Regions from separate parts of the Undibacterium sp. Di27W genome, predicted to be linked through region 1. Evidence: predicted binding sites of a transcription regulator. Region 1 holds the regulator's gene; the other holds the start of a gene.
The links. The regulator LexA, encoded in region 1, represses DNA repair genes until DNA is damaged. The targets are predictions, from matches to a motif close to ACTGTATNNNNATACAGT.
Positions count from the first base shown of each region.

Region 2: recA (recombinase RecA) is a predicted target of LexA. The motif match lies at 1,534-1,551, and genes of this name have one in related genera.

Region 1 is NZ_JBMPOS010000005.1:367,658-371,792, forward strand. It holds gene ACO0LF_RS13275 (replicative DNA helicase) at 1-353, opposite strand, end outside; gene rplI (50S ribosomal protein L9) at 521-973, opposite strand; gene rpsR (30S ribosomal protein S18) at 1,000-1,284, opposite strand; gene priB (primosomal replication protein N) at 1,294-1,593, opposite strand; gene rpsF (30S ribosomal protein S6) at 1,622-1,990, opposite strand; gene lexA (transcriptional repressor LexA) at 2,254-2,910, shown strand; gene lon (endopeptidase La) at 3,157-4,135, opposite strand, start outside.
Region 2 is NZ_JBMPOS010000006.1:193,308-197,442, reverse strand. It holds gene ACO0LF_RS14370 (hypothetical protein) at 1-475, opposite strand, end outside; gene ACO0LF_RS14365 (hypothetical protein) at 468-932, opposite strand; gene ACO0LF_RS14360 (hypothetical protein) at 940-1,206, opposite strand; gene recA (recombinase RecA) at 1,620-2,663, shown strand; gene recX (recombination regulator RecX) at 2,765-3,223, shown strand; gene ACO0LF_RS14345 (choice-of-anchor tandem repeat GloVer-containing protein) at 3,972-4,135, shown strand, end outside.

The sequences.
Region 1 (4,135 bases):
CCACGGTCACGCACGATTTCTGCGTAGCGACGAATGTTGGCGGCTGAGGGAGTATTTTGTGCCAATGCATTCAAGTAGGTCAGGCCACCGGCATCTTCTGCCTTGCCTGTGCTCGTCAGCGCCTCAAAGACGGTAATGACGTCAGCCGGACGAGAACTATTGATGAGCTTGACCATGCACTGGAAGATAATCCTGTGGTCATAACGATAAAAATCTTCTTCGCCAATAAAGTCAGCGATACGGTCCCAGGCCGCGTTATCCAGCAATAGACCACCCAGAACAGATTGCTCTGCTTCTATGGAATGGGGAGGGACGCGTAGAGCGTCAACTTGAGGATCAGAACCAGCTTTCATGGCGCGCATTATAACCGTTAAATCAAACTACCAGAGGGTTCAAATTACGAGAAATTGGCGAGTTTGTGACAAGTTTGTGACAAACAGGTAAATCGGGCGATATTTCCCCCAAACATGAAAAAAGCCGGGAATTCCCGGCTTTTTTCCAGCAATTTGTAAAAAACAAATTACGCGTGTTCGCCCACTACTGCAACGTTAACGTCAACTACAACGTCAGTGTGCAAAGCAACGGAAACACTGTGTTCGCCAGCGATCTTCAACGGACCTTGTGGCAAACGTACTTGTGCTTTTTCTAAAGCGAAACCTTGTTTAGTCAGGGCTTCAGCGATATCAGCATTAGTAACGGAACCGAACAAACGGCCATCCACACCAGCTTTTTGTGTAATTTGTACGGTCAGACCGGACAGTTTTTCGCCTTGAGCTTGAGCTGCTGCCAATTTGGCGGCTGCTGCTTTTTCCAGTTCAGCGCGTTTTGCTTCGAATTCAGCAACTGCAGCTGTCGTAGCACGACGAGCCATACGTTGTGGAATCAAAAAGTTACGTGCATAGCCGTCTTTAACGCGAACTACATCACCCAGATTGCCGAGATTAACGACTTTATCCAACAGAATAACTTGCATATTTTTCTCCTTTACCTTGTCGTCAATTACGCTGTGTGCAAATCAGTGTATGGCAGCAACGCGAGGTAACGTGCACGTTTGATTGCAGTGTCAACTTGACGTTGATACAGCGCTTTTGTACCGGTCAAACGTGCTGGCATGATTTTGCCGTTTTCTTGCACGAAATCTTTCAGTGTGTCGATGTCTTTGTAGTCAACTTTTTCTACATGTGCTGCTGTGAAGCGGCAGAATTTTTTGCGCTTGAACAAAGGGTTTTGTTGTTGACGCTTTTGCTTCAATTTGCTTTTGTCGAATTTTTTACCGAATGCCATTTTTGGCTCCTAATCTAGTAAATGTGTCCCGAATTCAGTGACGTGAAAAACGAGACTTTTGCTATTGCGATTTTTGCGCGCTAAAAAACCGGTGAATTCCATGGGCTGTTCCAGAGCAATTTCTGTAAAACGCTGGGATATTTCACCAGCAGCCATCGCAGAAATCTCAAACTCGACCTGCCGAACTGTGTTCGCCTCACGAGTTTCTGAACTATGCATCAAGGTAGCAGAAGCTATCGGGATACCGGCCGGGGTGTAGCGCAATGCACTTTTTTCCACAATCCGGGCTACGAGCTTCAGCTGATTCACTATTTTTTTACGCGACCTTTGTCAATTATTAAGCAGCAGGCGCTTCAACACGTTGCGCTTTTGCAGCATCTTCTTTCTGAACAGCTTTCATCATAGGAGAAGGTGTTGTTTCTGCTTTTTTCAATTTGACTGTCAGGTGACGCAAAACAGCATCATTGAATTTAAATGCTGTTTCCAACTCGAGCAGAGTTTCAGCATCGCATTCGATGTTCAAGCAAACATAGTGTGCTTTTGCCAATTTTTGAATCATGTAAGCCAATTGACGACGGCCCCAGTCTTCAACGCGATGGATTTGACCACCACGGGCTACAACACTTGCCTTGTAGCGCTCGATCATTGCAGGAACTTGCTCGCTCTGATCTGGATGTACGATAAATACGATTTCATAATGACGCATATATTCTCCTTGTGGACAATAAAATAGCCCGCCTCGGCGTCAAGACGAGTGCGGGAAGAGGAAAGCCGATAATAATAACCCAGTTTTTCATATTGATCAATTAGATCAGTGGCTTAGCTAAGTTATAGGCCGTTTTTCCATTGATAGTGAGGTATTTTTTCACATTTACTGGCGATCTCAGGGATTTTGACTTGCATATTCAGCTTTACTGTATAAAAATACAGACTGCTTGTATATACAGCACCTTAACACTAGAAAACGCCATGCTCAAACTCACTTCCCGCCAGGAACAAATCCTGAACCTGATTAAAGACGCCATTCAAAACACGGGCTTTCCCCCTACCCGTGCCGAGATTGCGACAGAACTGGGGTTCCGCTCAACCAATGCGGCAGAAGAACATCTGCAAGCCCTGGCACGCAAAGGCGTCATTGAAATTGCAGCAGGCACTTCACGCGGCATACGCCTGCTGGAGTCAGAGTTGTCCAGCCATATCACGGGCAAGCAACTGACCTTGCCCCACCCAGCCCTATTGCAGCTTGCCCTGCCACTGGTTGGCCGCGTTGCCGCTGGCTCGCCGATACTGGCCAGTGAACATATAGAATCCACTTACCATGTAGACCCAGCCCTGTTCTCTGCCAAACCAGACTTCTTGCTCAAGGTACGCGGGATGTCCATGCGTGATGCGGGCATACTGGATGGCGACTTACTCGCAGTAAAAAAAGCCGACAGTGCTCGCAATGGCCAGATCGTAGTTGCACGCCTGGGTGATGACGTGACCGTCAAGCGCTATAAGAAGACCGGCAGTTTGATAGAGCTGATGCCGGAAAATCCGGATTACCCTGTCATCAAGATTGGTGATACGGAAGAAGATTTCGCGCTGGAAGGCCTGGCTGTTGGCCTCATGCGCAACTGGGTTTGAGGTCAGCCCGGGCGTGATTTTACCCTCTCGTTTACGTCACGCCCGGGCAGCATCTCAAGCTGATATCTCAAGCTGATATCTCAAACTTACGTGTTTCTGCCCGCCGGCAAGCCTTTCCTGCATCCTCTCTGCCCCTCCCAATAAGCACCAGCCCTTTGAGTGATTAAAAAGCGAGAGACATAAAAAAAACGTCCGGATTTTCCGGACGTTTTTCATTTCAGAGCAACAAGCTGTTGCCTCAGAAACTTAGTGCTTAACAACCGTCGTATCTGCAGGAGTTTCCGTAGTCGCTGCAGCCGGCGTTGCAGCGGCTACAGGAACAGGCTCATCCACCAAAGGAACAGGCTGGGTTTCCAATGCGATTTCCAGAACCTTGTCTATCCACCTGACCGGGATAATTTCCAGCTTGTTTTTGACATTGTCCGGGATCTCAGTCAGATCCTTGGCATTTTCCTCAGGTATCAACACAGTCTTGATACCGCCACGGTGAGCCGCCAGTAATTTCTCTTTCAAGCCACCGATAGGCAATACTTCACCACGCAAAGTGATCTCACCTGTCATGGCGACATCAGCACGCACTGGAATACCAGTAAAAACTGACACCAAGGCCGTGGTCATGGCGATACCAGCAGACGGGCCATCTTTTGGTGTAGCGCCTTCAGGTACGTGGATATGGATATCACTCTTCTCGAACACATCTGCCTTGATACCCAGACGCTTGGCGCGGCTGCGTACCACTGTGCGGGCTGCCTCGATCGATTCTTTCATGACATCGCCCAGAGTACCAGTACGGATAACGCCACCTTTACCTGGCATGGCTACCGCTTCTATGGTCAGCAAATCGCCGCCCACTTCCGTCCAGGCCAAACCGACTACCTGACCAATCTGGTTATCCTTGACTGCAACGCCAAAGTCATAGCGACGCACACCCAGATATTTATCCAGGTTCTTGGAATTAACCGTGGCTTTTTTCTCGGTCTTTTTCAACAAGAGCATTTTCACGACCTTGCGACAAATCTTGGAGATTTCCCTTTCCAGCGAACGCACGCCAGCTTCACGTGTGTAATAGCGAATGATGTCGCGCAAAGCACTTTCTGCCACCGTGATCTCGCCCTCTTTCAAACCATTGTTCTTGATTTGCTTAGGCAGCAGATAACGTTGTGCAATGCTGGTTTTTTCATCTTCGGTATAACCTGAGAGACGTATCACTTCCATCCTGTCCAGC
Region 2 (4,135 bases), on a different contig from region 1:
AGCCTGAATCATAAATAGTCGAGCGTTTCAAATTCGCTTCAGGAGGCCGACCAATCCGGACTCCTTTAACAACCAATGGGTTATTTGGTATGTCATAGCTGCTAATGATTTCCAGATCTTTTAATTTTTTGCCTAGATTTACGGCTAGTGCAGAGGGGACTTCAACTTTTTTTGATTCAAGGAATGTTAAATTCTCTCCTGGCAAAAAATCATATATTGCTTTGCATTTTTCGGGGCCAAGGATTTTTACTGCTTTTTTAAGAAATACCTGAAAGCAAATTTCAATTTTTTCCAGAACTTCCGTTTTTTCCAATATCTCTTCATTCATAAGAGATATAAGTGATATTTTATTATCAGACATGCGATCTTCTAGATTAATTAACTCAACGACTGTTGCATCATCAGTCTCTGTAAATGAGTTTTGAGGCAAACGACTTTTTATCTCCGTAATTCTAGGATTTATGGTTTCAGACATTTTTGTCACCGTCGATTGATTTTTGATAATTACTTACTAATGTATTCCATTTAGCGAGAACTTTTTCATCTTTTGAACCGCCATACTCTCCGTACATCATTTTAGAGAGTAAATACCCTTTTGCCTGGTGAACAGTTACAGGCATGTTATTTTCATCAAGCGAAAAGCGGAGTAATCTATTTGCCATCTGATGGCAAACACCGTCAATCCCATATTCTATTCCTACGGATTCATCTTTTTTATTTGGTTTCGCAATTTTTAGGGCAAAATCAACTCCACCTTTACCTATTACCAAATTCCTAGCATGTGTACGCTCTTTGCCCCAGCAATACCAATAGTGGCCGAGAGTTTCATTTGGTGAGCCAGTTCCTGGATCATAAGTTGTTACCCATGTATGTTCAGAACCAAAATTTATTAGTGCTTGAACAGTGTTAGCCCATGCATACATTTGACTCATATTGCTCCTATAGCTTGAATTTTTTTGCCTCTTGACGAATTAATTGTTTGATTGCTTCTTGTTCTGAGAGAGCAAGCAGTTTTTCCTTAACTGCACCCAGAAGCTTTGCATCATCTTCGTCGAATATCAAATCAACTCGTCTGCCCTTTTGCAGTCTTTTTTTCCGACTTTCGGCCGCTGCTTCTGACTTGGTTTTTGGCACGGCTGACGGTGGCCTTCCTGGTCTTCGCGGTTGTGTTACTTCGATTGAATTTTGTTTTTCTTTTAGCGACATTTTGTGATCAGGTTAATTTATTATCGATTATGTCAGTAAATGAAATGTGCGACAACCCAATTTCTGAATGGATAGCCCTGGATTCAGTCTTCATGTACCCAGCTTGAGTGATTTATCGCCATGGTTGCCGTTGACCTTATTTATTCCAATGTGAAACATTGCCATTAGCACTGTCTTGGACATATGCGCTACACAGAGCAAGAAAGTTCAGAGTTAAGTGGATTTCGACAGAAATTTTATCAAACGATCAATAATTGAATGATTGCCAACACTTCGCTGTAAAATCCTCCGTTCAACAATCTATGCAAAAAGTCGCTTGCATAAATCACTGTTTTTTTATACAGTACTGCAAATCGCAGGAAATTAAGCCTGTATTCCTTTTTCCACCCGCCGCTTATTGAATGAAAGAATGTATGGACGATAAGAAACCAGAAAATGCCTCAGAAAAAGCAAAGGCACTTGCAGCAGCGCTGGCACAGATAGAAAAGCAGTTTGGTAAAGGTTCGGTCATGCGCATGGCCGACGGTGAAGTGGTGGAAGAGGTGCAGGTTGTTTCTACTGGCTCGCTGGGACTGGATATCGCGCTGGGCGTTGGCGGCTTGCCACGTGGCCGCGTGGTTGAGATTTATGGCCCTGAGTCCTCTGGTAAAACTACATTGACGCTGCAGGCGATTGCTGAAATGCAAAAGCTGGGCGGTACTTGTGCGTTTATCGATGCTGAACATGCGCTGGATGTAGGTTACGCTCAAAAACTGGGTGTGAATCTGTCTGATTTGCTGATTTCCCAGCCTGATACAGGCGAGCAAGCGCTGGAAATTACCGATGCGCTGGTGCGTTCTGGCAGCGTTGACCTGGTGGTCATTGACTCGGTCGCGGCCTTGACGCCACGTGCCGAGATTGAAGGCGACATGGGTGACTCTTTGCCTGGTCTGCAAGCACGTCTGATGTCCCAGGCTTTGCGTAAGCTGACTGGCAGTATCAAACGTACCAATACCCTGGTGATCTTTATTAACCAGATTCGTATGAAGATTGGCGTCATGTTTGGTAGCCCTGAGACGACAACAGGCGGTAATGCACTGAAGTTTTATGCTTCCGTACGTCTGGATATCCGCCGCACTGGTTCTATCAAGTCCGGTGATGAAGTGGTGGGTAATGAAACCAAGGTCAAGGTAGTCAAGAACAAGGTGGCGCCACCATTCAAGGAAGCGCACTTTGACATTATGTATGGCGAAGGTACTTCACGCGAAGGCGAGATTCTGGATCTGGCAGCAGATGCCAAGATCATAGAAAAAGCCGGTGCCTGGTATAGCTATAACGGCGAGCGTATCGGCCAGGGTAAGGACAATGCACGTACTTATCTGAAAGAGCGTCCTGAGTTGTCATTTGAAATTGAAAACAAAGTGCGCTTGCATCTGGGCGTGCCTTTGCTGATGCCATCAGCGGCGACGGCTGAATAAGTTGCAGCACTAAGTTTTAGTACTAAGTTGTAGTACTGCTAGTGCCTTAGTTTGTATCATGCCGGTTGGTAGCTGCCAACCGGCATTTTTGCTTTTAAAGTATGAAAAAACCTACCATTAGCCTGAAAGCCCGAGCCCTGCGGTATTTATCCATGCGTGAACATAGCCGCATGGAACTGGAGCGCAAGCTGGCACGCTATGCGGAAGAGGGTGATGATGTTGGCGCTGTGCTGGATTTTCTGGAAGCCGCCAAGTATTTGTCTGGCGAGCGTTTTTCTGAATCGTTAGTGAACAGGCGACAAGCCAGGTTTGGCAATAACCGTATCCTGGCGGAGCTGCAAAGCCACGGACTGGATGCGCAGGATATAGAAAACGTTAAGGAAGACTTGAAAGAGTCTGAAGTAGAGAGGGCGGTTCAGGTCTTGCACAGGAAATTCCGGCATGCGCCGCAAGATCATCAGGAGAAGATGAAGCAGGCTGCGTTTTTGCAGCAGAGGGGTTTTTCCAGCCGGGCTACGCAGGCGGCTATGCGGGTGTCGCGGGATGAGGATGTGGAGTAAATACAGAGAACCACATACTCCAGCAATGTCGCCCTAGCGCAGGCTCAATGCTGTCTGGAATAATTGCCTTGACTCTTTCTGAACCTCAAGTACAAGCAGTTTCGTAGCGATTTTTCTGAATCGGAGACTCAATTTTGCAAATGAATATTATTTACAAACGGCCATACTTGAAGCTCCTTCCCCCTTCAAGGGGAAGGTTGGGATGGGGATGGGTTTTCGACGCAAATTCGTCCATCGGCAATCGACCGAAACCCATCCCCACCTTAACCCGTCCGCTGCGCTGCTAGTAGGCGGCTTAGATTCTGTCGGTACAAAGCATGCTTTGTGAAACCCCTACAACATCCTTTTGAAAGGAAGGGAATTTACTCGTTATTGTTTGTCAAAAACATTATTCTGGACAGCAGTGAGCGCAGACTGGGGCACAGTGGCGTTGCTTGATTTTGTTTGTTCTTGATTTATTTGTATAGACTTAAAAATCTTGAATAAGGTTGTGGTAGATTTGGTTCTAAAGGTGTTAATACGATGGATTCCTGCCTGGGCAGGAATGACCAAGTGGAGGATATTCTTATTATTAAATCCCTGACTTTGATTGAATCCCAGACATTGGGCTGATAAGCCGTAGCTTGGTGGTAAGCGGTTCCTGAACGGCGTTATATTCAACCGATCATAGCCCGTTCAGAAACCGCTTACTGACATTGCGAGCAAATCGGAGCGTGTCAAAATCTTTTTCAGAATTAATTTGTAAAATATGCTGTTTAAACTAATTGTGTACAGGGTCAGTTGTGTGCGCAACATGACTGCATTGAATTATCTTACTTCGGTGCTTGCTTTTTGCTTGTTCACATACGCTCTTTCGGCGCAAGGTGCTGGCATAACCCCAGAATTTTTGCCAGGACTCGCTTCTAACGGTCG